Regions from separate parts of the Myceligenerans crystallogenes genome, predicted to be linked through region 2. Evidence: riboswitches for the same ligand, from Rfam matches in the RefSeq annotation. Region 2 holds a riboswitch; the other holds the start of a gene.
The links. A riboswitch is a leader RNA that binds a small molecule or an ion and turns the genes downstream of it on or off. The one in region 2 is predicted to bind S-adenosylmethionine.
Positions count from the first base shown of each region.

Region 1: another riboswitch for S-adenosylmethionine. It lies ahead of metE (5-methyltetrahydropteroyltriglutamate--homocysteine S-methyltransferase); the one in region 2 lies ahead of ABD208_RS12345 (aminotransferase class V-fold PLP-dependent enzyme).

Region 1 is NZ_BAAANL010000004.1:277,639-292,576, reverse strand. Features, by position in the region: gene ABD208_RS11565 (M15 family metallopeptidase) at 1-879, opposite strand, end outside; gene ABD208_RS11560 (winged helix-turn-helix domain-containing protein) at 941-2,203, opposite strand; gene ABD208_RS11555 (DNA-3-methyladenine glycosylase I) at 2,347-2,970, shown strand; gene ABD208_RS11550 (lysophospholipid acyltransferase family protein) at 2,924-3,565, opposite strand; gene ABD208_RS11545 (NYN domain-containing protein) at 3,638-4,885, opposite strand; SAM riboswitch class I at 4,962-5,060, shown strand; gene ABD208_RS11540 (methylenetetrahydrofolate reductase) at 5,071-6,015, shown strand; SAM riboswitch class I at 6,086-6,178, shown strand; gene metE (5-methyltetrahydropteroyltriglutamate--homocysteine S-methyltransferase) at 6,183-8,585, shown strand; gene ABD208_RS11530 (hypothetical protein) at 8,662-10,137, opposite strand; gene ABD208_RS11525 (hypothetical protein) at 10,292-10,519, opposite strand; gene ABD208_RS11520 (2-phosphosulfolactate phosphatase) at 10,626-11,438, shown strand; gene ABD208_RS11515 ((deoxy)nucleoside triphosphate pyrophosphohydrolase) at 11,448-11,879, opposite strand; gene ABD208_RS11510 (LuxR C-terminal-related transcriptional regulator) at 11,966-12,184, opposite strand; gene gcvH (glycine cleavage system protein GcvH) at 12,500-12,868, opposite strand; gene gcvT (glycine cleavage system aminomethyltransferase GcvT) at 12,923-14,107, opposite strand; gene gcvP (aminomethyl-transferring glycine dehydrogenase) at 14,104-14,938, opposite strand, start outside.
Region 2 is NZ_BAAANL010000004.1:468,201-483,138, reverse strand. Features, by position in the region: gene ABD208_RS12355 (helix-turn-helix domain-containing protein) at 1-196, opposite strand, end outside; gene ABD208_RS12350 (mechanosensitive ion channel family protein) at 400-1,236, opposite strand; gene ABD208_RS12345 (aminotransferase class V-fold PLP-dependent enzyme) at 1,359-2,819, opposite strand; SAM riboswitch class IV at 2,850-2,965, opposite strand; gene ABD208_RS12340 (rhodanese-like domain-containing protein) at 3,188-3,691, shown strand; gene ABD208_RS12335 (O-succinylhomoserine sulfhydrylase) at 3,778-4,980, shown strand; gene ABD208_RS12330 (S8 family serine peptidase) at 5,161-8,469, shown strand; gene ABD208_RS12325 (glycoside hydrolase family 3 N-terminal domain-containing protein) at 8,617-11,058, opposite strand; gene ABD208_RS12320 (MBL fold metallo-hydrolase) at 11,565-12,380, shown strand; gene ABD208_RS12315 (HEPN domain-containing protein) at 13,034-13,501, shown strand; gene ABD208_RS12310 (GNAT family N-acetyltransferase) at 13,521-14,024, opposite strand; gene purQ (phosphoribosylformylglycinamidine synthase subunit PurQ) at 14,027-14,740, opposite strand; gene purS (phosphoribosylformylglycinamidine synthase subunit PurS) at 14,740-14,938, opposite strand, start outside.

The DNA.
Region 1 (14,938 bases), 190 kb from region 2:
CAGGCACAGCTCGGCACGCGAGAGGCGCCCGTTGGTCCCGTCCGCCCCGGCGTCCCGGGCCCGCCACGAGGCCTCCTCCAGCGCGGCGAACGCGGCGTCGAGCCGCCGTGCCGCTCCGGCGACGACACCGAGCTCGCCCGATCCGGCGACCGCCTCGCCGTCCGCGAGCGCCTCCTGGGCCTCGCCGAGCCGGGCCCGGAGGCGCGACACGAGGTCGCCGGGGACTCCCGCCTGCTCGGCCCAGTCGATGGTGAACCCGGCGTCCTCGACGAGCGGCGGGAGGTCGGTGACCGCCTGGCGGAGGGCGTCCCGCGCCTCGGGGAGCGTGCCCGGCGGGGCGGGCTCGTGCCGGGACGCCGGCTCCCGCCCGGCCCTGGCCGCCTGCTGTCGCTCGCGTTCCCGCCTCGCCTCCTGGGCCTGGCGGAACTCCTGCTGGGACTTCTCGGCCGCGGCGATGTTCCTGGCGAGCTCGCCCGACATCCACGTGAGCTCGCCGGTCCAGTCCCGGGCCGCGGACCGGGCGTCCGCGAGGGCTGCCGGGCCGGCGTCGGCGGGCGGCACCCGGGGGGCCTCGGCCCTGCGGTGCGATTCCGCGGTGGACAGCGCCTCCTGGAGCGCCTGCATGACGCCGCGCTCGGCGGTGCGGCCCGCGCGCGTGACGTCCCGTGCCTCGGCGATGCGCTCGCCCAGGTCGGCGCGTGCGGCGTGGCCCTCGTCGACGAGCCGGACCACGGAGGCCCGGGCGTCCTGGAGCTCTGCCGCGGCGACCTCCCCGGCGGCCACCTCGCGGCTCTCCTGCACGCTCCAGGCGACGCCGACGATCGCCGCGGGCAGCGCGAGAGCGGCGGCGACGATCAGGGCGGTGCGACGTCGGAGCACGCTTGGCAGTATTGCAGAGCGGCCGCCGCGGGGTACCGGGAGGCGACGTCTGCGGGGCGGTTCACGACAGGCAGGCCTTGAGCGCGGGGGCGAGGTCCCCGGGCCCGACGACGGTGACCTGCTCCAGGCCCAGCCATGCGGCCAGCCCGCGGAGTTCCCGGGCGAGTGCCTCCGCGGTGCCCGGCTGTTCCCCGGCGGGGAGCCAGGGCTCGGCGTGCACGGCCTGGACCAGCAGCGTTCCGGCGGGCCGGTCCGCCTTGAGGTCGGCACGCGCGGTGATGTGCTCGCCCTGCAGGAACGGCAGCACGTAGTAGCCGTGGACGCGCTTGTGCCTCGGGACGTAGATCTCGATGCGGTAGTGGACGTCGAAGAGCGCGTCCAGCCGGTTCCGTTCGAAGACGACCGGGTCGAACGGACTGAGCAGGGCATGGGCCTCCGCGCGGCGCGGGATGGTGGCGTCGCGGTGGAGGTACCACTCCCCGGGGGCGTCCCGGACGGTGACGGGGCGCAGCGTGCCCTCGTCGACCAGGTCGGCTACGGCCTGCCTCGCCAGTTCCCGGGTGCCGCCCCTGCCGATGCGGAAGTAGTCGTTCAGGTCGCGTTGCGTGGCCACGCCGTGCGCCCGGGCGGCGATCTCGATCAGGCCGCGGACGGCCGCGGCGTCGTCCGGCTCCCCGGCGGCGAGGATCTGCCGCGGGACGACACGTTCGGTGAGGTCGTACCGGCGCTGGAACGCGGAGTCGCGTGCCGCGGCGGCGATCTCCCCGGTGAAGAACAGCAGTTCCAGGCAGCGTCGCGCGACGGACCAGTTCCACCCCCAGTTGTCCTTCGGGGGACGCGCCGGGCCGCCGCCGGCCTCCATGATCGTGTGCACCTGCGCGGCGGTCACGGGTCCGGATGCCGCGACGATCTGCCGGACGACGTCGAGCTCCGCCGGGTGATCGTGGGCGGTCCGGGCGATCGATCCCCAGGCGTGATCGCGGTACTCACGCCGCCGCCACCCGAGCAGCGGCCAGGTGGACACGGGAACGTACGAGGCCTCGTGAGCCCAGGTCTCCACGATCCGCCGCGGCGCACGCGAGGCGAGGCGCACGAGCTGCCCGACGTCGTACGCGCCGAGCCGCGAGTACAGCGGCATCAGGTGCGCCCGCGCCAGGACGTTCACGGAGTCGATCTGCAGCACCCCGAGCCGCTGCAGCGCACCGTGCACCTGCCTGGTCGTCGGCCCGGCGCCGTCCTCGCCGGCGACCCGCGGCCGGGCCAGCCCCTGCGCGGCCAGCGCCACCCGCCGCGCCTGCGATCTGCTCAGAGAGTCTCGTGCCATGGCCCCTAGCATCACACCGGCCACTGACATCGAGTACTGACATCGACGTGGATTCGGCGGACGCTGGGGCTCGAGACACGCCTTGAGCTGCGGATTGTGGATAACTTCGGCCCGCTGTCAGCCACCCGGTGCACAGTTGTGGCATGACCGAGTTGATCTCACCGCAGCCACTGTCCGGCGCCCGCTGCTTCGGCGACGGCACCCCGCTCTACGAGCAGTACCACGACACCGAGTGGGGCCTGCCCGTGCACGGCGAGTCCGCGCTCTACGAACGCATCACCCTCGAGGGCTTCCAGTCGGGCCTCTCGTGGATCACGGTGCTGCGCAAACGCCCCGCCTTCCGCGAGGTGTTCAAGGACTTCGACCCGGAGGCGGTCGCCGCGTTCACGGACGACGACGTCGAACGGCTCCTCGAGGACGCCCGCATCATCCGCAACCGCAGCAAGATCGAGGCGACGGTCGGCAACGCCCGCGCCCTCGTCGCGCTGCACGAGTCCGGGCGCAGCCTCGACGAGCTGTTCTGGTCCTTCGCCCCGGACCCGTCCCAGCGCGTCGCCCGCCCGGCGGTCTGGTCGGACGTGCCGGCACACACCCCGGAGTCGAAGGCCCTGAGCAAGGCCCTGAAGAAGGCCGGCTTCCGCTTCGTCGGCCCGACGACGATGTACGCCGCCATGCAGGCCTGCGGCGTCGTCGACGATCACCTGGCCGGCTGCCCGTCCGTCAGTCAGCGCGCTCCTGGCCGCTCAGCTTCTGGATCGACGTCATGACCTCGTCGGTCAGCTGGCGGCGGGCCATCGCCGGCTTCGAGCCCGCCTCGATCTGACGGGACGGATCGATAGGAGCACCGAAATGCATCTCGATCCGCCCGAGCCGCGGCAGCTTGCCGATCGGCTTGACCTTGTCGGTCCCGATCAGGCCGACGGGCACCACCTTCGCCCGGCCCTGCAGCGCGAGCCACGCGGCGCCGGTGTGGCCCCGGTGCAGCTTGCCGTCCCGGGACCGCGTCCCCTCCGGGTAGATCCCGAACGCCCCGCCCCGCTCCAGCACCGCGAGCGCGTCCTCCAGCGACCGCTGCCCGGCACGCGGGTCGTTGCGGTCCACCGGGATGTCCCCCATCGTGGTGAAGAACCACCGCGACAGCGCGCCCTTGATACCGCGCCCGGTCCAGTACTCCTTCTTGGCCAGGAACGTCACGTGCCGGGGCACGATGATCGGGATGAGGATCGAGTCGATGAACGACAGGTGGTTGCTCGCGATGATCACCGGGCCCTGGCGCGGGATGTTCTCGGCGCCCGTGACCCGCGGCCGCAGGAGCGCGAAGATCAGGAGCGAGAGGATGAGCTTGAGTACCCGGTAGGTCACCCGCACATTGTGCCCTGGCACACCGCCCCCGAGGGGAATCCGACCAAACCGCCGGATGTGATCAACACGACGTCAGCGCGCGGTCACCAGGTAGTCGTCGGCGTCGTCGTCCCAGGTCAGGTCGATCGCCCCCGCCGTCTGCGCGGCCTTGGCGAACTGCAGGAACCCGCGGTACCCGAGCGCCTTCTCCGAGAAGTCCGGCCGCTCCTTGCGCACCCGGTTCTTCAGCCCCGACAGCACGGCGTTCCCGCCCGACCCCTGCACCACCGCACGCAGCAGCGCGAACGCGGAGTCCGCGTTGCCCGCCTCGGGCAGGGAGACCTCCGGGTCGCCCTTCGACGGGCCGTCCGACAGCACGACGAACCCGCGCTCCGCCAGGAACCGCAGGAACTCGCCGAACGTCCGGAACCCGTAGTCGGACTCGCTGAACGTCGGGTCCTTGCGCACCAGCGTCCGCTTCAGCATGGACGCGGTCACCGACCCCTCGGCGGACGCCTGCATGTCCTTGAGCGTCTGCGCGACCCGTACCTCCATGGTCGGCGACTCGCCGCCCGGCTCGTCGGCCTCGTCGTCCTGGACGTCGTCGTGCACGCCGACGTCGGCCGGCTCGGGCGTCGCCTTCGGCTTCCGGCGCCGGCCCGACGACGACGCCGCCCGGCCCTTGGCACCCGTCTCGTCCTTCGCGGCGGGTTCCTCCGGGGCCACCGGCTCCGCGGCCTCGGCCTCGGGGGCCTTCTCCGCGAGTTCCTCGCTCGGCACGGCCCTGGCGCGCGCGCCGGCCGCCGTCCCGGCCCGGCGTCGTCCGCGGGACTTCGGCGCCGGGGCCGGGGCCTCGTCCGGCACGTCCACGCCTTCCAGGCGGTCGTAGAAGAGGAACTCGTCGCAGGCGGCGGGCAGCAGGCGCGACGTCGACAGCTCCACGCCGACGCCGATCACCCGCTTGTTCAGCTCCCGCAGCTTGTGCACGAGCGGCGAGAAGTCGCTGTCCCCGGTGCACATCACGAACGTGGAGATGTAGTCGCGCTCGAAGGCCATCTCGATGACGTCGACGACCATCTTGATGTCGGCGGCGTTCTTCCGGGAGGCCCCCATCCGCTGCGGCATCTCGATCAGCTCGACCTGGTGCCGCGTCAGCGCGCGGCGGTCCTCGTCGAAGTACGACCAGTCCGCGTACGCGCGGCGCACCACGACCCTGCCGCGCACCGCGAGGGCGTCGGCGATGGGCCCGAAGTCGAACTGCATGCCGCCCAGGTGCTCCCGGGCACCGAGCGCAAGGTTCTCGTAGTCGATGAAGACGGCGAGGCGCTCTTCGTTGTCCATGCCTGCCACCCTACGCGCCGTCTCGGCACGTGAGCACGACAACGATCCGGTCGTGGACATGTGTGACGATACTTGCCGTCCATCAAGAGCGGTCGAGAGTCCTGGCTCGTCGACACCGCAGCAACCTGCCGGCCTCCGGGCGCGGGCAAGGTGCTAACGCCAGGCCCGATGGGAGCATCATTTTCATGGCAGTCGAGACGCCGCACCCGAGCCGCCCGACGATCTCCTTCGAGCTCATGCCGCCGCGCCGTCCCGACGCCGCGCCGAAGTTCTGGGAGACCGCGCAGCGGCTCGTCGCGACACGTCCCGACTTCATCTCCGTCACCTACGGCGCGGGCGGCGGCGACCGCGCCACCGCGCGCAACGTCGTGAGCAAGCTGCTGCAGGGCACGCCCGTCCTGCCGGTGGCCCACCTGACCTGCGTCGGCGCGTCCCGCGAGGACGTGTCGGAGGTGATCGACGACTTCTTCGAGGCCGGGGTCCGCACGTTCCTCGCCCTGCGCGGCGACCCGCCGAAGGACCAGCCGGACTGGCGCCCGGCCGCCGACGGCGTGCACTCCAGCACCGAGCTGGTCCGCCTGCTGCGCGACCTCGACGCCCGGCGCTGCGCCGCCAGCCCCGCGAACGCGCTGCGGGGCGCGGCCAAGCCGCTCACCATCGCCGTCGCCACGTTCCCGGACGGGAACCCCGGCGCCGGCACGACCCGCGAGCAGGAGGTGGCCCGCCTGCTGGAGAAGCAGGAGGCAGGCGCCTCCTTCGCGATCACCCAGCTGTTCTACGAGCCCGATTCGTACACGGGGTTCACGACGGCGGCCCGGAAGGCCGGGGTCACGATCCCGATCCTGGCCGGCATCCTCCCCGCCACGGAGCCGCGCCGCCTGCGCCGGGTGCACGAGCTGACCGGCGTCGTCCCGCCGCCGGGCCTGCTCGCGGAGCTCGACGGCCTGCAGCTCGACGACGGCTCACCCGACGTCGAGGCCCAGCACGAGCGCGGCATCGAGTACACGGTGCGGCTCGCCCGGGCCGTCCTCGACGCGGGCACGCCCGGCATCCACGTGTACACGTTCAACAAGCACCGTCCGGCGCTGGACCTGCTGTCCGCCGCCGGACTCACGACAACCCCGGCCTGAGCCGGGGTCCGGAGGGCCCGCACGACGACGTCCGCCGGGCGGCCCTCACGCCTCCTCCCGGAGGCATGTTCACCCATCCAGAGCGGCCGAGAGACCTGGCTCCGTGACGCCGCAGCAACCACCCCTGCCGGGGCACGGTGCTCAATGCCAGGTGCGATGGAGTAGAGATGACCGAGAGCAATCTGCCCTCATTCCCCCACGCCACGGTGCTCGGCTACCCGCGCATCGGGCGACGGCGCGAGCTGAAGCGCGCGCTGGAGTCGTACTGGTCGGGAAGGACGACGGAGGAGGACCTGGAGCGCACGTCCCACGACCTGCGCCTCGCCACGGTCCGCCGCCTGGCCGAGCTGGGCCTGGAGGCGGGCAACGCCGCGATCCCGGGCTCGTTCTCCCGTTACGACCAGGTGCTGGACATCACGTTCACGCTGGGCGCGATCCCGTCCCGCTTCACGGACGGCGCACAGGACGCCGGCTACTTCGACCTGGCGCGCGGCACCGCCGCGCAGCCGCCGCTCGAGCTGACCAAGTGGTTCGACACGAACTACCACTACCTCGTCCCGGAGATCGGCCCGTCCACGCCGATCTCGTTCGCCGACGACCGCATCGTCCGCGAGTTCACCGAGGCCGCGCGCCCGTCCGACGGCGGGATTCCCGTGGTGACGCGCCCGGTCGTCGTCGGCCCGGTCACGTACCTCCTGCTGAGCAAGCCGGAGGACGGCGCCCCCGAGGACTTCTCGCCGCTGTCCCGCCTGGACGACGTCGTCGCCGCGTACCGCGAGCTCCTCGCCGCGCTCGCCGCCGCGGGCGCCCCCTGGGTACAGCTCGACGAGCCGGCGCTGGTCAGCGACCTCATCGCCGCGGACCACGAGACCGTGTCCGACGCCGTCCGCCGCGCGTACGCCGGGCTCACCGCCGCGGCCGCCGGGACCGAGCGCCCGCAGATCCTGGTCGCCGCGCCGTTCGGTGACCTGCGCCGCGCGTCGGGTGACCACCTGTCGGTGCTCGCCGGCACCGCCGTCGAGGCGATCGCCGTCGACCTGGTGCGCGGCAGCTCCCCGCTGCCGGGCAGCGGTTCCGGGGCGTCCGACGCCGCCTCCGCACCCGCGACGTCGTCGTCCACCGTTCCCGGGCTGGAGACCAAGACCCTGGTCGCGGGCGTGATCGACGGTCACAACATCTGGCGCGCGGATCTCGCCGCGAAGCTCGGCGTCCTGGAGACGCTCCGCGAGTCGGCCGGCGCCGCGGCGATCGCGGTCGGCACGTCCACGTCGCTGCAGCACGTGCCCCACGACGTCGACGACGAGCCGCGCCTCGACCCCGCGCTGGCCGGCTGGCTGGCGTTCGCCGACCAGAAGGTCGCCGAGGTCGTCACCCTGTCCCGCGCGCTGGCCGCGGGCCGGGACGCGGTGGCCCAGGAGCTCACGGCGTCGGCCGCCGCGGTGGCCGCGCGGGCGGAGGCGGCCGGCGTCGTCGTCCCGGAGGTCCGGGAACGCCTCGGCGAGCTGTCCGACGCGGACTTCGCCCGTGCCCCGTACGCCGATCGCGCCGCGGCGCAGCAGGCCCGGCTGAACCTGCCGCCGCTGCCCACCACCACGATCGGCTCGTTCCCGCAGACCTCCGAGATCCGCACCACGCGCGCCGCCTGGACGCGCGGCGAGATCGACGACGCCGAGTACACGACGCGGATCCGCGGGGAGATCGCCCGCGTGATCGAGCTGCAGGAGGAGCTGGGCCTGGACGTGCTCGTGCACGGCGAGCCGGAGCGCAACGACATGGTGCAGTACTTCGCGGAGCGGCTCGCCGGCTTCGCGACGACGGTGCACGGCTGGGTGCAGTCGTACGGCTCGCGCTGCGTGCGGCCGCCGATCCTGTGGGGCGACGTGTCGCGCCCGGAGCCGATCACGGTGCCGTGGACGCAGTACGCGGCGTCGCTCACCGACAAGCCCGTCAAGGGGATGCTCACCGGCCCGGTGACCATCCTGGCCTGGTCGTTCGTGCGCGACGACCAGCCGCTGCGCGACACCGCGAACCAGGTCGCGCTCGCGCTGCGCGACGAGGTCGCGGACCTGGAGGCGGCCGGGACCGGCATCGTCCAGGTCGACGAGGCCGCGCTGCGTGAGCTGCTGCCGCTGGACGCCGGTGCGCAGCCGGGCTACCTCGACTGGTCGGTGCGCTCGTTCCGCCTGGCGACCTCCGGCGCGGCGCCGTCGACCCAGATCCACACGCACCTGTGCTACTCGGAGTTCGGCGACGTCGTCGGCGCGATCGACGACCTCGACGCGGACGTCACGTCCGTCGAGGCCGCGCGGTCCCGCATGGAGATCGTGCCGGCGCTGGCCGCCACGGGCTACGCCCGCGGCATCGGCCCGGGGGTCTGGGACATCCACAGCCCGCGGGTACCGTCCGACGGCGAGATCACTGACCTGCTCAAGCTCGCCGTCGCGGAGATCGACCCGCGCCTGGTGTGGGTCAACCCGGACTGCGGGCTCAAGACCCGCGGCTACGGGGAGACGACGGCCAGCCTGACGAACCTGATCGCGGCGACCCGGCAGGTCCGCGAGACTCTCTGAGCGACGCCGAACGGCCGCCGTCATCCGGATGCGGGTGACGGCGGCCGTTCGTCAGCGGGTCGAGGGTCGGCGTCCGTCAGCCGGCGGACATCCATTTCCGGTCGGACGACGAGGTGAGGAACTGGGTCTCGTCCCCCGCGTACCTGACGATCCAGCTGCCGGAGGTGCGAGCCGTGAACGACTTCGCGTACGCGCCCTTCGAGTCGGTCGTGATCTTGGCCTTCAGCACCGGGTCGGCAGAGCCGGACGGGTCGAACCAGATCCGGACGGGCTCGTAGGGCAGCGCGTGGAAGCCCGACGGGTTGGTGCTGTCGGACTTGAGGGTGGGGACCTTGAGCGATCCCGAGACCCAGACCTTCTGACCCGTCCTGGCCGACGTGTCGCTCAACGCCGTGGTCAGCCTGGTCTTCTTGGAGACCTTGAAGCTGGCGACGCCGGAGGACGCCGGGAAGTCGATCTTGCCCCATCCGGACAGCGTGAACTTGCCCGCCACCGCCAGGTCGTACACGCTCGCGGGGTCGAAGCTGCTGAACGGGAAGACTGCGTAGGCATGGTTGCTGCTCACCTTGCGTGCCGTGCTGCAGCGCCAGTCGTACCGGCCGACGCGGCTGACCGCACAGATCTCCCTCGCTTCGATCGACAACCAGTCGGTGTCGGCGGAGCCCCGGATGTCGACGCGCATCTTCACCTCGTCCGACCCTGTGACGGTGACATTCGTCGCCACGGTCTTCAAGGACGCCGTGACGCCGTAGTCCGTGTACCTGACCGTCTTGGCCGGCTCAGGAGCGGGAGCGGGCCGGCCGGACGCCAGCACACCTGACGGCGCGTAGGCCGAGTTGCCCGCGAATGCGGCGATCCACCGGCCCGGGCCGGGATATGCCAGCTTCCTGCTGAACGTTCCCGCGGCGGATGTCGTGACCGTTGCCTTGCTGACGGCAGGAGCGTCGCCTTCAGGGTCGAACGTGAGCACGACGTCGGCGCCAGGGTACGGCCGGAAGCCGACCTCCGTCTGGCGCAGGAGCGGAACGGCACGGCTCAGCCCGCCGGACACGACCACCGAAGACCCAGAACGTTCGGCGGTGACCCGAGCCTTGGTCTGTCGCTTCACCTTGAACTCGAGCGGGTCGGGGTCGTAGAACCAGAACCCGGTGCGGCCGCCGAGGCTGAATCTCAGCGCGACGTAGGCCTCGTAGGTGGTCGCAGGATCACTGGCATCGAGGTAGACATCGGCGTGGGCCTCGGTGTTCGAGTCCTGGACGAGGTAGGCATGGTCGCAGTAGTCGCCGTTGGACTTCTCCACGCAGATCGAGCTTCGGCCACCGGCCGTCCCCGACATGAGGTCGAGGGTCTGGCCGTGCGGGTCGAAGACGAACTTCATCCGAGCGACGCGTGCGCTGGTGCCTGTCACGACGTCGGAGATCGAATAGGTGCCGTCAAGCGTTCCCGCGCGGGTCACGACGTGCAGGGTGCCGCTTCGGGTGCCGGCTGCGGCAGCCGGCGCGGAAGGCGCGGCCGACCCGGCCAGGAGGAGAGCTCCCGCGGACAGGGCCACGGCGGCGAAGCGTAGGAACGGGCGCATGGACATCAGCCCCTGGGGAGGATGAGATGGGAGCGGCCGTCGATGACGGCGCATCGGTCATCCTGGCACACAACGGAACCCCGATCGCACCTTTATCGGGTGAGATCGGGGCCGGGGAACGGCTGGATCAGCGCTCCGTCGCGCCCATCATCGGCAGGCCGAACGCGAGCGAGATCAGCACGATGCCGCCGACGAAGGTCAGCGCGCTGCCCAGGTTCTCGGCGTCCGCGCCGTCCGACCCGATCCCGATCAGCGCGAGACCACCCACGAACAGGGCCAGGCACACGATCACCCGGACGAGAAGAGTCGCGGTGGGCTCCTGCTTGTCGCGATGGGCGACCTGGAAATTCGTCATGCGCACAGCGTACTGCGAATGCTTTCACCCGCCCGAAACCTGATCGTATAGATTTTCGTCCCATATGCCCTACCTCAAGGGAGGCCCAAGGCTCTACGATGCCTGCGTGACCGCGACACCGCATGACCAGCGTCCCGCCCGGGTCCGTACCGACTGGGGACTGGCCGGTGCGCGTGCGCTGACCGACGCCGACGCCCGCCGGTCCCTGGTCGTGGTGATCGACGTGCTGTCCTTCTCGACGTCGGTCACGGTGGCGTGCGAGGCGGGCGCGGGCGTGTACCCGTTCCCCTACAGCGACGCGTCGGGAGCCGCGCGGCTGGCCCGCACGATGCGCGCCGCCCTGGCCGGGCCCCGCTCGTCGGAGGGCATCAGCCTGTCGCCCGCGTCGCTGCGCGGTCTCGACGCCGAGCGCGTCGTGCTGCCGTCGCCGAACGGCTCGATGATCGCGCACACCATCTCCAGCCGCGGCGCCCTGATGATTGCGGGATGCCTGCGCAACGCGGCCGCCGTCGCGGGTCTCGCCGCGGCGCACCTCAACGCCAACCCGGCGCACGACGTCGTCCTCGTCCCGGCCGGTGAGCACTGGACCGACGGCTCCCTGCGCCCCGCGCTGGAGGACAACATCGGCGCCGGCGCGATCGCCGCGAAGCTCACCGGGATGCTGCCGGACAACACCACCCGGCTCTCGGCGGAGAGCATCGCCGCCGCGGCGCTGTGGAAGGGCGTGGCCCGCCCCGAGAAGCTGCTGCGCGAGTCGGCGAGCGCGCGCGAGCTGATCGACCTCGGCTTCGACGAGGACGTCGTCATCGCCTCGGAGGTCGACGCGACCGACGTCGTCCCGGTCCTCATGGACGGCGCGTTCGTCCCCCTCGGCAACCGCATCGCGGCGGCCCGCCGCGCCCGGCCCGTCCCGGCCTGACAAGGGCCCTCACCGGGCGGGCGCGTGAAGTGCGGCCTCGAGCGCGCGGACGATGGGGACGTCGCCGTCGAGCCAGGGGACCGAGTGCAGGTCGGTGACCGGCAGCCAGCGCAGCTCGTCGTGGTCCTCCAGCGGGGCCGGGGTGCCGGCGGTGATCCGGGCGAGCCAGAGCCGCATGCGGTAGCGGTCGGTGAGCGGCCACGACGACTCGTCGTCGGGGCCCGGGAGCTCACGGCCCAGCTCGGCCGTGACGCCGAGTTCCTCGCGCAGCTCGCGGTGCAGTGCGGCAACGGGCGTCTCGCCGTCGTCCACCTTGCCGCCGGGGAACTCCCAGCGGCCCGCGAGCGCCGCCGGAAGCGTCCGACGGGCGGCGAGCAGGCGGGTGGGGTGGGTCAGGTCGTCCACCAGCGCGGCGGCGACGACGAGGATCGGGGCGGCCATACCGAGCATCCTGGCATGGACCGCCCCGCGACACGACGGCTTCCGCGCCGGGTGCGGCGGAGGCGGTCGCGGGGTGGTGGTCCGCCTCAGGCCAGGCCGAGGAGGGCGGCGCGCTCGACCGCTGCCTCGCGGCTGGTCACGCCGAGCTTCCGGTAGAGGCTACGGACCTGCGACTTCACCGTGTTGCGCGTGACGAACAGGGAGTCGGCGATCTGCTCGAGAGTCTCGTCCAGGTTCATCAGGCCCTGAAGGACGACCTGCTCGCGACGGGTCAGTTCGGGTACATCGACGACAACGGTGCTCATGTGGGCTCTCCTTCGATGCAGCGGCCGGTTCTGGGCTCGGCCTTGGTGGGGTGCTGCTATCAAGAGAGACGTGGTGAGCGGGGAATCGTGACGCGGTTGGATCGAGAAATTTCGAAGGCGTGACCGTCTCGCAACCTGAAGATAAGTCAGTAGCTACTCCGCGAGGAGAGAACCGCGAGGTAGAGCCCCTGAGCGACCCTGTCCGTCGAGAAGAACCTGCCACCAACCGGATAAACCCGCTGCCTTGGTCAAGTGTCCATGATCTGTCGCGGTGAAGCTGTTTCCGCCGCGACAGATCATGGACGTCCGGCAGGATCAGCCGCCCGCGTGCCCGGCGTACTCCTCGGCGGTGAGCAGCTCGCCCTCGGCCGTCACGTCGACCTTGAACAGCCAGGCCGCGAACGCGTCCGAGTTCACCAGGGCGGGGTCGGCGACGACCTCCTCGTTCACCTCGACGACGGTCCCGCTCACGGGCGAGTACAGCTCCGAGACGGACTTCGTGGACTCGATCTCGCCCACCACGGTGCCGTGCTCGATCGTCGCCCCGACCTTGGGCAGTTCGACGAACACGACGTCGCCGAGGGCCTCGGCCGCGTAGGGCGTCACGCCGACGGCCGCGGGCGAGCCGCCGTCGATCCACTCGTGCTCCGTCGTGTACTTCAGGTCAGCGGGGTAGTCCGCCATATCGGGCTCCTGTCGTAGATCAGTTCGGTTGGCCGGCTCGGCCCGGGAGTGCTGTCACTTCCCGGGACGACGGTAGAACGGCAGCGGGACGACGACGAACGGTTCCGCCCGTCCGCGCACGTCCACCGCGAGCTCGGTGCCCTCGGCGGACACCTCCGGGGTCACGTACGCCATCGCGACCGGGTACCCGAGCGTGGGCGACGGCGCCCCGGACGTCACCGTCCCGACCTTCGCCCCGGCAGCTCCGGCGGCGCCGCGCAGCACGACGTCGTAGCCCGCGCGGGCGGGACGCCGCCCCTGCCCGCGCAGCCCGACCAGCACCCGCGCCGGCTCGGACCCGGCCCGCGACTCGAGCGCGGCGCGCCCGGTGAAGGCCACCGGCGCGCCGTCGCCGGACACCTTGTCGAACTTCACGACGCGGCCGAGGCCCGCCTCGAACGGCGTGGTCGTGGTGTCGAGCTCGTGCCCGTACAGCGGCATGCCGGCCTCCAGGCGCAGCGAGTCGCGCGCGGACAGCCCGGCCGGGACCAGGCCGAACGGCTCGCCGGCGGCGAGCAGCGCCCGCCACAGGCGGACGGCGAGGTGCGGGGCGACCCAGACCTCGAAGCCGTCCTCGCCGGTGTAGCCGGTGCGGCCGACGACGACGGGCTCGCCCGCGAACGTCATCGGCGCGCACGCGTAGTACCTCAGGTCCGCCAGCGTCCCACCGGAGGCCGCCGGGTCCGTGGCGCTCTCGTCGAAGCCGTCGGTCGCCCGCAGGATCTCCTCCGCGCGCGGCCCCTGCACCGCGATCAGAGCGGTCGGCACGGCCGCGATCTCGACGTCAAACGCCGCCGCGCCACCGGCGCCGCGCGCCCGCTGCTCCAGCTCGCCCAGCACGAGGTCGGTGTTGGCCGCGTTCGCCACGACGAAGTACTCGGTGTCGCCCGTGCGGTAGACGATGAGGTCGTCGAGCACGCCGCCGTCGTCGGCGCAGATCATCGTGTAGCGGGCCCGCAGCAGGCCGACCTTCGAGATCGCGCCCACCAGCGCGTGGTCCAGGAACGCGGCGGCGTCCGGGCCGGTCACCTCGATGTCCCCCATGTGGGACAGGTCGAACAGCCCGGCGGCCTCGCGCACGGCACGGTGCTCGGCGAGGTCGGAGGTGTACCGCAGCGGCATCTCCCAGCCGCCGAACTCCGTCAGGTGCGCCCCGAGCGCGACGTGCTCGTCGTGCAGCGGCGTCTTCTTGTCGCTCATCGGATCTCCTCGGCAGGCGCGGACGTCTCAGGGGCCTCGAAGGCTGTGTTCTCGACCGGCGGGCACGAGCACACCAGGTTCCGGTCCCCGTGCGCGTCGTCGATGCGGCGCACCGGCGGCCAGTACTTGTCGTGCCGCAGGCCGGGCAGCGGGTAGGCCGCCTGCTCGCGAGAGTACGGCTTGTCCCACGAGTCCGCGACCACCGACGCGGCCGTGTGCGGGGCGCCGCGCAGCGGCGAGTCGTCGACCGTCCAGCGGCCCGCCGCGACGTCGTCGATCTCCCCGGCGATCGCGATCATCGCCGCGACGAACCGGTCCAGCTCCGCCAGGTCCTCCGACTCCGTCGGCTCCACCATCAGCGTGCCGGCCACCGGGAACGCGAGCGTCGGGGCGTGGAAGCCGTAGTCCTGGAGCCGCTTGGCGACATCAGCCGCCGTGACGCCGGTCCGTGCGGTCAGCTCGCGCAGGTCCAGGATGCACTCGTGCGCCACCAGGCCGTTCGGCCCCGTGTAGAGCGTGGGGAAGTACCCGCCGAGCCGCGACGACACGTAGTTCGCGGTCAGCACCGCCGTCCGCGACGCCTCGGTCAGCCCGTCCGGCCCCATCAGCGCGAGGTACGCGTACGAGATCGGCAGGATGCCCGCCGAACCGTGGTTCGTGCCCGACACGGGCGTCCCGCCCGCGCCGGGTCCGTTCTCGCCGGCCGACGACGCCGTCGGGTCCCCCGGCAGGAACGGCACCAGGTGCTCGGCCACCGCGACCGGCCCCACCCCGGGCCCGCCGCCGCCGTGCGGGACGCAGAACGTCTTGTGCAGGTTCAGGTGCGACACA
Region 2 (14,938 bases):
CCTGGAACCGGGAGTCGTCGGTGCCCTGCCGGGCGGCCAGCCCGTGCTCCTCGAGCACCTGGAGCACGGCGTACGCCTCACCGGGCTCGGTGCCCATCCGCCGCGCCAGGTCGCCCGCGTCGAGCGAGGGCGTGCCGACGAGCTCGCGGTACGCGAGGGCCTGTGCCTGCGACAGACCGAGGACGTTCCCGAACATCTCTCACCTCCAGCCGATACCGATGCATCGAGAATGCGGCGAGGATACGCCATGGCGGGATACCGCCAGGGGATCTCACGCGTGGCGCGCGGGAATCGCCGCGGTCGATGCTCCGGTCAGGGGCGCCGCGGGCACGGGCGAGGCCCCGCACTCCGTCCTCGGGATGCGGGGCCTCGACGTGCCGGTTCGACGTGGTCGTGCCGTCAGCCGCTCACCGGCGGGTTGTAGCCGCCCGCCGGGGGCTGCTGCGGCGGGACCTGCTGCGTCGCCTGCGTCGTCGCACCACGGTGCACGCCGCGGGTACCGGCCTGGGCGGACGCGCTGTCCATCGCGGCCAGCCAGCCCTCCCAGCGCGCGCGCATCGGGCCGATGAGACCACCGCCGACACCCACGACGACGACGCCGACGATCGCGGCGAGAACCGCGGTCATCACCGAGGTGGTCACGGAAACCGCGATACCGACCTGGTTGAGCGCCGCGACGATTCCGAAGAACAGGATCGCGATGTGGGCGATCTTCGCCAGCATGGGGCCGTAGGACACGCCCCCCATGCTCGCCATGATCAGATCCTTGACGGCATTCGCGATGGCACCGGCGATCACCACGATGACAATTGCCACCACGAGCTTCGGGAGCCACGCGACGATGTCGTTGACGATCTGCGTCACCGGGTTGGTGGGCCCGAAAGCGCTGAGCGCGAGCTGCAGGACGATCAGCAGGATGAAGTAGTAGATGATCTTGGTCAGCAGCGTGATCGGCTCGATTCCCGAGCCGCCCAGCAAACGCCCCGCGCCCGCCTTGTCGAGAACCTTGGTGAACCCGATCCGGTTCAGGATCATGCCGACGAACTTGGACACCGCCTTGGCGATGATCCAGCCGATCAGAAGAATGACGAGGAACACGAGCAGCTTCGGGACGAAGCTTGCGACCGAGCTCCACGCACTTGTCAGGCCTGACATCCAGTCCATGATTTTCCCCTCTCCCCCTCCGAGATGATTCTCGTGATGCCCGGGGGTTTTACCCCCGGGCACGTCCGGCACCTCTCGAACGTAGCCCGACGAGGGCTAACTCGCGCGCGCAAGAAATGCGGTGAAGGGAAATCAATAACGGTACTGGGGCTATCGCCCCAGGTCAGCCGCCATTCAAGGGAATTTCACACATGTCAGACTTCGTCGGGTAGGCAGCCCACTGCCTCGGCCAGGTAGCCCGCCGCGGCGGTGGCCAGCAGGCCGGCCAGCCCGGACCCCTCCGGCACCGGCCGCGGGTCGTCGACGACGATCCACAGCCCGTCGACGACGTCGTACCTCCCCCGCGGCCCGTCCTCGACGAGCGCGCGCACGGCGGCCAGCAGCCGCTCGATCTCCTCGCCGGCGGTGCCGACGCCGACGGACGCCCGCACGGCCCCGGCGTCGAACCCGAGACGGCCGAGCAGCGGGTGCGCGCAGAACCTGCCGTCGCGCACCCCGATGCCGTGCTCGGCCGACAGGTACGCGGCCACCAGCCCCGGGTCGTACCCCGTGACGTTGAAGGTGACGACGCCGACCGGGTCGGCGGCGTCGGTCCACACCCGGACGACCGACACGCGGTCGATCGCCTCGAGGCCGTCCACGAGGCGGCGCCGCAGCGCGCTCTCGTGCTCGTGCACGCGGGCGGGGTCCAGCGCGGCCAGCGCCTCGCACGCCGCGGCCAGCGCGACGGCGCCGATGACGTTCGGCGAGCCCGCCTCGTGCCGGGCGGGGCCCTCGTGCCACTCCGTCGTGCCGGTGCGCACGCGCCGGACGGCGCCGCCTCCCGCGAGGTACGGCGTCCCGGCGTCGAGCCAGTCGCGGCGGCCGATCAGCACGCCCGCGCCGTACGGCGCGTACGTCTTGTGCCCGGAGAAGGCCAGGTAGTCGACGCCGGTGTCCGCCAGCGAGAAGCGGCGGTGGGGCACGAGCTGCGCGCCGTCGAGGACGATGCGCGCACCGTTCTCGTGGGCGGCTGCCACCAGGTCGCCGACCGGAAGGGACTCGCCGGTCACGTTGGACGCGCCGGTGACCGCGAGCAGCGCGTACGGCGCACCCGCCGCGGCGGCGCCGGCCAGTTCCTCCCGGACCTGGGCCACGGTCCCGGCGACGGTCGGGCCGCCGGACAGCACCGTCGCGTCGGCCTCGCGCTGCCAGGGCAGGAAGTTGGCGTGGTGCTCGACGTCGAGCACGAGCACGCGGCCCGGTCCGCCGTCGGCTCCCGCCGGGACGCAGCCCGCGAGGAGGTTGAGGGAGTCGGTGGTGTTACGGGTGACGACCGTCAGGTCGCCCTCGCGCGCCCCGACGAACGCGCCGATCGCCTGGCGGGCCGCCTCGTAGAGCGCCGTGGAGACCTGCGACAGGTAGCCGGCGCCGCGATGCACGCTCGCGTACAGCGGCAGGGTCTCCGCGACGCGCTGCGCCACGGACTCCAGGGCCGGTGCCGACGCGGCCACGTCGAGGTTCGCGTACGTGACCCGCCGCCCGTCCACGAGGGGCACGTACGTGTCGTGCCCGACGACGGGCAGGAGCGGGGCGACGTTCGTCACATCGCCCGGAGCCGCTGCCCCGGAAGCCTCGGTGGTGTCGATCTTGGTGATGCCGGTCGTCGCCGTCATGCCGTCCTCCAGTACATCCTGGGGGAACCCTCCCCGCACTTGTCGCACGCGTTCTCGCGTACGACCAGGTCGTCACCCGGGGCACCCCACCGCGGTAGGAGGGTTGCCGGTCAGCCAGCCGGGGCTTAGCGCTGAATCTCATGACCCGCGGTCATCCTGCGACCCGGTTGCAGCAGCGTCAACGAGCGTCCACATTTTGGTCCCGTCCTGTGGGCAGCCCGCGGCCCTGGCGTACGATTCCGAACGACCATCCCGAGCGGGCGAGTGACGTGGCACGTCGACCCCGCAGCAACCCGCGGGAGACCCGCGCGCACCGGACGCGGGCGACCGGCCCAGGGTGCTACCGCCACGACCGATGGAGGAGTGCGATGACCGACCCCGGTAACCCCACCCAGGCCCAGCCCGAACCGCGGCCCTTCGACGCGAGCAGCGTGCGTCCCGCCGCCGGTTACGCAGGCGACATCACCCCGCAGCAGGCCTGGGACCTCCTCGCCGGCGAGCCCGGCGCCGTCCTCGTGGACGTCCGTACCGAGGGCGAGTGGCGCACGATCGGCGTGCCCGACGCCGCCTCCCTGGGCAAGGACGTCGTGTTCACGCAGTGGGTGCACGCCGACGGCCGCCCGAACCCGGCGTTCCTGGAGGAGCTGAAGTCGGGCGTCGGCGAGAGCACCGGCCCCGTCGTCTTCCTGTGCCGCTCCGGCCAGCGCTCGATCGGCGCGGCGCGGCTCGCCACCAGCGCGGGCATCGCGCCGTCGTACAACGTGCTCGAGGGCTTCGAGGGCCCGGCAGGGCCCGACGGCGTGCGGAACCACAACGGCTGGAAGGTCCGCGAGCTGCCCTGGAAGGGCATCATCGACGAGGCCGGCGCGTGACGACCGGCGAGCACGAGGAGCGACGGAGGCTGAGCACCGGCGCCTCCCCCGCCGGCGGCATCCCGGGCGGGTCCGGGCGCAAGCCCCTGCCCGCCAACGCCCGTCCCCGGACCCTCGCCGTGCGTGCGGGCCACGCGCGCTCCGAGTTCCAGGAGACGAGCGAGGCCGTCTTCCTCACGCAGGGCTACACCTACGACTCCGCCGCCGACGCCGAGGCCGCCTTCAAGGGCGACCTCGACCGGTTCGTGTACTCCCGCTACGGCAACCCGACCGTGCACACGTTCGAGGAGCGGCTGCGCGTCCTGGAGGGCGCCGAGGCCTGCTACGCGACGGCCAGCGGCATGTCGGCGGTGTTCACCGCGCTGGCGGCGCTGGTCCGGAGCGGCTCGCGGATCGTGGCGGCGCGGGCCCTGTTCGGGTCGAGCGTCGTGATCTTCGACGAGATCCTCGCCAAGTGGGGCGTGCGGACGGACTACGTGGACGGGCACGTGCTCGCCCAGTGGGAGGAGGCGCTGGCCACGCCGGCCGACGTCGTGTTCTTCGAGACGCCGTCGAACCCCATGCAGGACATCGTGGACGCCCGCGCCGTGTGCGAGCTCGCCCACCAGGCCGGCGCCACCGTGATCCTCGACAACGTGTTCGCGACGCCGCTGCTGCAGCAGCCGCTGGAGCTCGGCGCCGACGTCGTCGTCTACTCCGCGACCAAGCACATCGACGGCCAGGGCCGCGTGCTGGGCGGCGCCGTCCTCGGCTCCGAGGAGTTCATCACCGGGCCCGTGCAGACGCTGATCCGCAACACCGGGCCGTCGCTGTCGCCGTTCAACGCGTGGACGCTGCTCAAGGGGCTGGAGACGCTGCCGGTGCGGGTGGCGGCGCAGTCGGCGTCGGCCGTCGAGGTGGCGCAGGCGCTGGAAGGGTTCGACGGCGTGACAGGCGTGCGCTACCCGTTCCTGGACTCGCACCCGCAGGTGGAGCTGGCCCGGTCGCAGATGTCGGGCGGCGGGACGGTCGTGACCTTCGACCTGCGGGTCCCGCCCGGGTCCGACGACGACGCCGCGAAGAAGCGCACCTTCGCCTTCCTCGACGCGCTGCGGGTCATCGACATCTCCAACAACCTCGGCGACGCCAAGTCCCTGATCACGCACCCGGCGACGACGACGCACCGCAAGCTCGGCGCGGAGGGCCGCGCGGCGGTCGGCATCACGGGGACCACGGTCCGGCTCTCGGTGGGCCTGGAGGACGTCCGGGACCTCGTCGAGGACGTCGAGCAGGCCCTCGCGGCGCACTGATTCACGCGATCTCCGAAAAACTTCCTTCTTCGGCCACAACGCTTTGGACCGTGTGATCCAGGTCACCATCCACCCTGCCTACTTTGATTGTTTCGCCTGGTAGGCCGGGTTTACGTTCGGGGAACGATCGCCGGCGGACGCCGGTGATCGTCTCCCCAGAACGAGGAAGGGATCTCCTCAATGCGTACCCGAGCAACCGCCGCCGCGGCCCTCGCCGTGGCGCTGCTGACCAGCGGAGGCGCGATACCCAGCGCCTTCGCCGCGCCCACGGCACCACCTGCGGCAGCTCCACGGACCGTCGCGAAGCCCGTCACCGTCACGCTCCTGACCGGCGACCGCGTGCAGGTCACCACGGCGCCGGACGGCACCCGGTCGGTCGCCGTCCGCCCCGCCGCGGGCCGCGGCGACATCGCCTTCTTCCAGCGCACCGCGGGCGAGCGCTTCTACGTCATCCCCGCGGACGTCGCCGGGCTCGTGGGCGAACAGCTCGACGAGGCCCTGTTCGACGTCGCCGGGCTCGCCGACGCGGGGTTCGGCAACCGCGGCACGCTGCCGGTGATCGTGCAGCAGGCGGAGCACGGCACCTCGGCCCGGAGCGGGAACGCCTCGACGCTCGCGTCCGGCCCCGGCTGGGCGGAGGCGGGCGTCACGCCCGCACGCGTCCTCGAGTCCGTCAACGCGGTGTCCGACGACGTCGACGCCGCCGCCGGGGCGAAGCTGATCGACGCCCTGCTCGAGCAGACCGGCACGGCCGGCGTCACCACCTTCGCCGCGGGCGACGCACCCGAGATCGCGCACGTCTGGCTGGACGCCCCGGTCCAGGCGCTCGACGCGGACTCGGCGCCGCAGATCGGCGCGCCGCAGGCCTGGGAGGCCGGGTACACCGGCGCGGGCGTCAAGGTGGCGGTGCTCGACACCGGCATCGACGCGACACACCCCGACCTCGACGAGCTGGTCGTGGCGAAGAAGGACTTCTCCGGCACGGGCTCGGTCAAGGACGGCCACGGGCACGGCACGCACGTCGCCTCGATCGTCGCGGGCTCCGGCGAGGCGTCCGGCGGCGAGAACTCCGGCATGGCGCCGGGCGCCGACCTCATGGTCGGCAAGGTGCTGACCGACGACGGGTACGGCGACACGTCGTCGATCATCGACGGCATGGAGTGGGCCGCGGTCAACGGCGCCGACGTCGTGAACATGTCCCTGGGCTCGTCCCGGTACACGGACGGCAGCGACGCGATGTCGCGGGCCGTCGACAGGCTCACCGCCGAGCACGACACCCTGTTCGTCATCGCCGCGGGCAACGACGGCGGCGACGAGACGATCGGGACGCCCGGCGCCGCGTCGTCGGCCCTGACCGTCGGCGCCGTGGGCGACGACGACAAGCTGACGGACTTCTCGAGCAGGGGTCCGCGCGTCGACGGGGCGATCAAGCCCGACGTCGTCGCCCCCGGTGACGGGATCGTCGCGGCGCGCGCCGCGGGCACGACCATGGGCGAGGTCGTCGGCACCCGGTACGTGGCCGCGAGCGGCACGTCGATGGCCGCGCCGCACGTCGCGGGGGCCGCGGCCGTGCTGCTGGAGGCCCGGCCGAAGCTGTCCGCCGCTCGGCTGAAGGCCGCGCTGATGGGATCGGCCGAAACCACCGGGGCGACGGTGTTCCAGGAGGGCGCGGGGCGCATCTTCCTGCCGACGGCGATCGAGCAGCAGGTCCTGGCGCTGCCGGGGTCGGTGTCCTTCGGGATGTTCGAGTACCCGCACGACGACACGGTCAGCAAGACCGTGACCTACCGGAACACCGGTGACACCGAGGCCGTGCTGGACCTGGACCTCGCGGTGAACGGCCCGTCGGGCAAGCCCGCCACGGGCGCGCGGCTCTCGGCCGAGCAGGTGACCGTCCCGGCCCGCGGGACCGCCAAGGTGACGATCACCGTGGACCAGGGACCGGGCCGCATCGGCCTGTACGGCGGCACGCTCGTCGCGACCGCGGCCGACGGCGAGGCCGTGCGGACCGTCGTGGGCTGGCGCAAGCAGCCGCAGCTCTTCGACCTCACGGTCAAGATGACCGGGCAGAACGGCAAGCCGTTCAACGGCCTCGGGGACCACTCCGTGCTCAACGTGAACGACGCCGGCAAGTACGCGAAGTTCGGCTTCTCCGAGGGCTCCGCCAAGAAGTTCCGCGTCCCGGCGGGCAGGTACTCGGTCACGACGACGATGGCCAACTCGTCGTTCACCAGGATCGTGCAGGCGTACGCCCCGGAGTTCACCGTGACGGGCCCGAGGACGATCACGCTGGACGCCCGCAAGGCGATGCCGGTCTCCATGGACACGCCCAAGCCGGCGGACCTCAACCTGCTCACACTCGACACGGAGCGCACGGACGCCAAGGGGTTCAGCATGGGTGCGGGCACCATGCTCGGCGCCGAGACGAAGACCTTCGTCTCGCCGACCAAGCCGGTGACCGTCGGCACGTTCGACCTCGTGGTCGGCGGCGACCTCAGCCAGCCCACCCGGCGCGGCGAGACCCCGGCCTACAACTACCAGCTCGCCTTCCGGCAGACCGTGGTGCGCAAGGGCAGCTTCGTCGCGCGGGCCGAGGACCTCGCCCGGATGAGGACGACGTTCCACGACGCGGCACGCGGTTCGGTCGTCTCGGCCGGCTGGGCACCGCTGGCGACCGGGCGCACCTTCGCGATGGGCATGCTGACGGAGGCCGAGCCCGGCCGCCGGGTCGACTACGTCAGCACCCGGAACGTGCGGTGGTACCAGGACGCGTGGTACGACCGGTTCGAGGACGACGGTGACTGGCTGACGGGCATCTACGCCTCACCGCTGGCCTCCTACGCGCCCGGCTCGCGGCACGCGACGGAGTTCGCCGGGGCGCCGCGCTCCCCGCTGGGCACCGTCCAGCAGCTCGGCGACCAGCTCGCCGTCGTGCCGAGCGGCTGGTCGGACGCCGCGGGACACGAGTACTGGAGCATCGACGAGAAGAACGCGAGCCACATCACGGTGGTCCAGGACGGCGAGACCGTCTTCGACGGGGACGCGGAGTTCGCCGAGCTGACGACGCCGGAGGCCGGGGCGCGGTATCAGGTCTCCTACAGCTCCACCCCGGGCTCCTCGTGGTGGTACACGGGCAAGAAGGTGACCGGCGAGTGGACCTTCCGGGCCGAGCCCGTCGCCGAGGAGGAGTTCGCGACGCGGACCCTGCTCGACGTCCGCTACGACGTCGACGGGATCACCACCCGCGGGGCGGCCCCGCGCCGCACCGAGATCGGCGTCAAGGTCAAGGGCGCCGACGGCGCCTCCGAGGTTCGCCTCTGGTGGTCCGCCGACAACGGCACCACGTGGCGGAGTGCGCCGCTGCACGACGGCGTCGCCACCGTGAACGCCCCGGCGGGCACGACCGCGGTCGCGCTCCGCGCCGAGGCGTCCGACGCCGCCGGGAACGCGGTGAAGGAGACGGTGCGCAAGGCCTACACGATCGAGTAGTCCGCACCCTCGGATCGTGAGCGCCACATCGCCGGGGCGGTACCCGCTACAGGGGTACCGCCCCGGCGATGCGCTTTCGCGGTGCCACGCCGGGACCGGAGGGCCACCTCGCGCGGCGAGACTCGCCGCAGGGCCAGGGCTACCGGTTCAGCCGCAGGTCAACGTGGTGGTGGAGGGCGTGGAGCCGGAGCCGATGAAGCCGTAGCTCGCGGACTGGCCCGCGCCGAGGTTGCCGTTCCAGCTGACGTTGGACACCGTGTTGCCGCTCAGGGTGCCGTTCCAGACCTGGGTCACGGTGACGCCGGACGGAAGCGTGGTGCGCCAGCCGTTGAGACCGCCGGATCCGGCGGTCACGGTGACCTCGGCCTGATAGCCGCCGCCCCATGAGTTGACGACGCGCAGGCTCGCCGAGCAGGTTCCGCTGGTCGGTGACGGCGTCGGCGACGTCGACGGGGTGGGCGACGGCGACGGGCTCGTCGACGGGGTCGGGGTCGGCGTCGGGGTCGGGGTCGGCGTGGGCGTCGGGGTCGGCGTGGGCGACGGCGTCGGGCTCGGGCCGCCGGTCGTCAGGCCCCAGCCGTAGGGGAACTGGGGGTCGTAGCTCGCGTCGCCGACGTTGGTGACCGGCGATGCCGCGTCCCGCGGCCACGACACAGGGAGCTTGCCGGTGAACGGGGTGCGGCCGAACAGGACGTCCGCGACGCCCGCGCCCTCCGAGCCCGGGAGCCAGGAGGCCACCAGGGCATCGATGCCGGCCAGCTGGCTGGTCACGACCTGGGGACGGCCCGAGACGACCAGCACCACGCAGGTCTCGATCGCCGCGCAGACGCGGTCCACCAGGGCGGCGTCGCCGGACTGCAGCGACATCGACCTGGGCTCCCGCAGCACGCCGCCGTCGGACCACCGCGGCCCGCCGACGTCGCCCCAGCCCTCCGCGTAGGGCGTCTCGCCGACGACGACGACCGCGGCGTCGGCCCCGTTCATCGGCGCGGACGCGTCCTTGCTGTACGTGACCGCGCTGCCGGTGGCCCGGATTCCCTCGAGGATGGTGGTCCCGGTGTGGCCGTTGCCCGAGTAGCCCTGCCAGGTGCGGGTCCAGCCGCCCATCTGGTTGCCCAGGTCGTCGGCGTTGCGGCCGGCCACGTAGACGGTGCCGGACGGGTCGAGCGGCAGGGCGCCCCCGTCGTTCTTCAGGAGCACCTGCGACGCCGCGACCGCCTCGCGGGCGACCGCGCGGTGCTCGCTCGACCCGATGCGGGCCGCGCCGGTTCGATCCGCCCACGGGTTCTCGAACAGGCCGAGCTCGAACTTGGCGGTCAGGATCCGCGAGACGGCGTCGTCGATCCGCGACACGGGGATCTCACCGGCCTGGACGGCCTCGATCAGGCGGGTGTGGAAGCGCCGGTACTGGGTGGGCTCCATGGCCATGTCGACGCCCGCGTTGACGGACGCGACGATCTGGGCGCGGGTGGGGGAGTCCGACGCGCGCGGCGGGATCTGGTGGATGGCCTCCCAGTCGCTGACGACGAAGCCGTCGAAGCCCTGCTGCCCCTTGAGCCAGCCGGTGATCAGGTCGCGGTGCGCGTGCATCTTGACCGGGTTCCCGGTGCCGTCGTCGGTGAGGTCGACGCTGGAGTAGCTCGGCATGACCGAGCCGACGCCGGCCGCGACGGCGGCCTTGTACGGGGGCAGGCTGATCCTGCCGAGCTGCTCGCGGCTCTGGACGGTGATGCCCTGGTCGACGGTGTAGTTGCCCTCGCCCGTGCCGAACTGGGTGTCGCCGTCGGCGGCGAAGTGCTTGGCGGTCGCGAGCACGCCGGCCTCCTGGTAACCGCCGATCGCGGCGGCCCCGAGCGTGGTGGCCAGTTCGGGGTCCTCGCCGAAGGACTCGTAGGTGCGGCCCCAGCGGTCGTCACGGACGACGCAGACGCACGGCGAGAACGTCCACGGGATGCCGGTGGCGCGCGTCTCGACGGCCGTCACGCGGGCGGCCTCACGGACCAGCTCCGGGTCGCGCGTGGCGCCGAGGCCGATGTTGTGCGGGAAGATCGTGGCGCCGGCGAGGTTGTTGTGCCCGTGCACGGCGTCGACGCCGTACAGGATCGGGATCCCGAGACGGGTCGAGAGGGCCTGCCTCTGGAAGCCGTCGACCATGTCGGCCCAGCCCTGAGGCGTGTTCGTGCCGGGCGCCGAACCGCCACCCGACAGGACGGACCCCAGGCCGAGCTCCGCGATGTGCTGCGGGTTCCCGGCCAGGCTGCCGCGTTCGCCCTGGGTCATCTGACCGGCCTTCTCGGCCAGGGTCATGCGGGCGAGCAGATCGGCGACACGATCCTCGGTCGGCAGCTCGGCGTCGCGGTAGGCGGCGTCGCTCAGCGGAACGGCCGGTGCCGCGGCGGAGACGACGGCGGCCGGGGCGGCTCCGCGCTCGGCGCTCGTCACGCTCCCGGACGCCGGAGCGGCGACGATCCCGGCCGACGCGAGCGTGGCCGCGGCCAGGATCGCGGGGACGACGACGGCGCGGACGGGCTTCCCGGGTATCTGCCGGTGGCGATGTCCGGGCCGTGGCGACTTGCTGGTGCGGTGCATGACGTTCCTCTCGTCGGTGAGCGGACACGCGAACTGGCCGGCGTGCTCGTGATCGAGCCCGCCCGGGACGTCAGAATGGCCAGATCTTTACCTGGAATGGATAGAGAGCGCTCCACCAGTGCAGGCCATCCCACCGCCGGCCTCCAGGACCCGAAACGTTACGACGGGGAGACGGCTCACACAGGGCGCCGGAGTCACACACAGAACCGTCCGGAACAAACCGCAGGACGTCCTCCGTCCAGGTCTGGCATACCGTCGGCCCTCATAGTGGTCGGCGGACAAGGGCACCACCTGGCACCGCGCCACGCTCACCAACGGTGTCGCCACCGTGAACGCGCCCTCGGGCGCCGGCGTGATCGCCCTCCGCGCCGAGGCCACGGACGCCGCGGGCAACACGGTCAAGGAGACGATCCAGCGCGCCTACACGATCGGGTGATCCCGGCACGCCGGGTCGTGGGTCTCCCGCCGGAGCCCGCGACCCCGGCGAGACGCGTAGCGTGGGGCGGGTGAGGACCGTGACGCCGTTCGTCTCCGTGCAACGTGCCGAGAACCCCGGGCCGATGACCCTCGACGGGACGCGTTCCTACGTGCTGCGCGCACCGGGTTCCGAGAGTTCGGTGGTCGTCGACCCGGGGCCGGACCTGGGGCCACACCTCGATGCCCTCGCGGCAGCCGGCCCGGTGGAACTGGTGCTGATCACGCACCGGCACGCCGATCACACGGCGGGCTCCGCGGGGTTGCGCCACCGCACCGGCGCCCCGGTCCGGGCCATGGACCCCGCGCACTGCCTCGGCGCGGAACCGCTCCGCGGCGGCGAGCTGATCCGGGCGGCGGGCCTCCGCATCGAGGTCCTGGCCACCCCCGGCCACACCGGCGACTCGGTGTCGTTCGCGGTCACGGGCCCGACCAACGGCCTCACCCCGTTCCCGGAGACCGTCGTCCTCACCGGCGACACGGTCCTGGGCAAGGGCACCACGGTCATCGCCGAACCGGACGGCTCCCTCGGCGCCTACCTGGAGAGCCTCGATCTCCTGGAATCCGTCGCGGGCGAGTCGACGACGGGCCTCCCCGCCCACGGCGACCCCCTCCCCGACCTGGCAGCGGCGGTCCGCCTCTACCGGGCCCACCGCATCGACCGCCTCGAACAGATCCGCAAGGCCCTCAAGCACCTGGGGACGGACGACGCGATCCCTGACGGAGACCTCTCGACCCTGACGGACGACGTCGTCCGTGCCGTGTACGACGACGTCGACCCGTCGGTCCTTCCCGCCGCCCGCCAGAGCGTCCTGGCCCAGCTCCGCTACCTCCGCGGGGGGTTGTAAGCTAGGATCAAGTTACATAGACTTAATCCACATCAGGCACGCTACGGTGAGAGTTGTGCACACTGGCCATCCCGAACTGCTCCCGATCCTGCGTTCTCGCGTTCAGGGCAGCATCCTCGCTCAGACCTACCTCCGGCCCGATCGTGAGTACACGGTCGGCGAACTGACCGAGGCCGCCCACGCGACCCACGGCGCCACGTCTCGCGAGGTGAGCCGACTGGTGGAAGCGGGATTGCTCACTGACCGGCGCCTCGGGAACGTCCGCCTGGTCAGGCGAGGCGAGAGCAGCCGCCTGACCCGCCCGCTCACGGACCTCCTGATCGCGACCTTTGGCCCACTTCCGGTCCTCGAGGACGAACTGTGCGAGATCGACGGAATTGATCTAGCCTTTATCTACGGATCATGGGCTGCCCGATACGAGGGCGAGCCCGGACCTCCCCCGAACGACGTCGACGTGCTCGTCGTCGGTACCGCAGATCGCGATGTCCTGTACGACGTCGCAACGCGATCCAGCGAACGGCTCGGCGGGTTCGAGGTCAATATCCGGCGGATAAGGCCCGCTGCCTGGAACGCAGACAGTCCCGATCCGTTCGTCCAGTCGGTCCTCACGAGGCCACGGATCGACATCAGACCAGGCAAGGGAAAATCCAGGAATGCTTCGATGGGAACAGGGACGCGAGCACATCGACAGGATGATCAAGGAGCGCCACCTGCAGCGAGTACCAGCGAGTCGTGAACAGGCAGATTTCTTGCTCGAGCAAGCTCGCCTGCACGCCTCGGCAGCGCGCGACCTGGCGATGACAGACCCGGCCCTGGCCTACACGGCGCTGTACGACGCCGCACGGAAATCACTGGTAGCCGTCCTGGCGAACCAGGGCCTGCGTCCGACATCCAGTGGCGGCCACATCGCCACCCACGAGGCAGTCGCAGCGCAACTCGTACCTCCTCTCGGTCAGGTACTCCGCCCCTTCGATCTCATACGCCGGACCCGCAACCAGAACGAGTACCCGGACTTCGACGGGCCGCACGCAGAGAAGGACGACGTACTCGAGGACCTTCCCAAGGCAGAGAAGATCATCGACATGGCCGCACGTGTCCTGGACCAGATGCCGGTCTACTGAGGCGTGGGGAAGTGGAACATCAGAGGCTCTTGCCGTAGCAGAGCTGGTCGTCGCTGTCCGCCCATTTGCCGTAGGGCGGGATGCGGGTCCAGCCGAGTTTCTCGTAGAGGGCGACGGCTTCCGGTTGTCCCGTGCCCGTCTCCAGGACCAGCCGGGTCAGGCCCGCCTCCCGTGCCGCGGACTCCAGCTCCTCCATCAGGCGCTTCGCCAGGCCGCGGCGGCGGAAGTCCTTGACGACGAACATGCGCTTGAGCTCGCCGGTGGCCGGAGGGTGGTGGCCGCCGACGCCGTCGTCGGACAGCGAGACGTCGCGGATGCTGCCGCCCGCGGCGGCGACGTCGGCGACGCGGAGGACGATCGTCGCGGCGATCGTGGCCGGTTCGATGACTTCCTTGCTGTCCTCGTCGTTGCCGTAGCGTTCGGCGAGCTCGCGGACGGCGGCCTGGCGCAGGGCGACGGCGTCCGGGTGATCGAATGGCACCCGGACCGCCGTGAGCCGGCCGAACGTGGTGCCGGTCGTCATCGTCACGCGCGGACCAGGGACGCCAGGACCGAGCGGAAGAACTGCAGGCCGTCCGTGCCCGAGCGCGGCCCGTCGGCGCCCGCGGGGCCGAAGCCCGGTTCCACCGCGTGCTCCGGGTGCGGCATGAGGCCGACGACGTTGCCGCGCTCGTTCGTGATGCCCGCGATGTCGCGGCGGGAGCCGTTCGGGTTCCGGCCGTCGTAGCGGAAGACGACGCGGCCCTCGCCCTCGAGGCGGTCGAGCGTGGCGTCGTCGGCGACGAACTGGCCGTCCTGGTTCTTCAGCGGGATCGTGATCCTCTGACCCGTGGCGAACTCGTTGGTCCAGGCCGTATTGGCGTTGGTGACCTTGAGCGTCTGCTCACGGCAGACGAAGTGCAGGTGGTCGTTCTTGATCATCGAGCCCGGCAGCAGGTGGGCCTCGGTGAGGACCTGGAAGCCGTTGCAGATGCCGAGCACGGGCATGCCGCCGTTCGCGGCGTCCACGATCGAGGCCATCGCCGGGGCGAACCGGCTGATCGCACCGGCGCGCAGGTAGTCGCCGTACGAGAAGCCGCCCGGCAGCACGACGGCGTCGACTCCCTGCAGGTCCGCGTCCGCGTGCCACAGCGCGACCGGCTCGCCGCCGGCGAGCCGGATCGCGCGCGCCGCGTCGCGGTCGTCGAGCGTGCCCGGGAACGTGACCACGCCGATCCGGGCGCTGTTCAGCGTGCCCATCAGGCGGCCGGGGCGGTCGAGGCGTCGGACGCCGTCACCGACACGACGTCCTCGATGATCGGGTTCGACAGCACTTCCTCGGCGGCCTTCCGCGCCTGCTCGAGGATCTCCGGCGTGACCTCGCCGTCGACCTCGAGCTCGAAACGCTTGCCCTGCCGGACACCGCTGAACTGCGTGAAGCCGAGGCGCGGCAGCGCC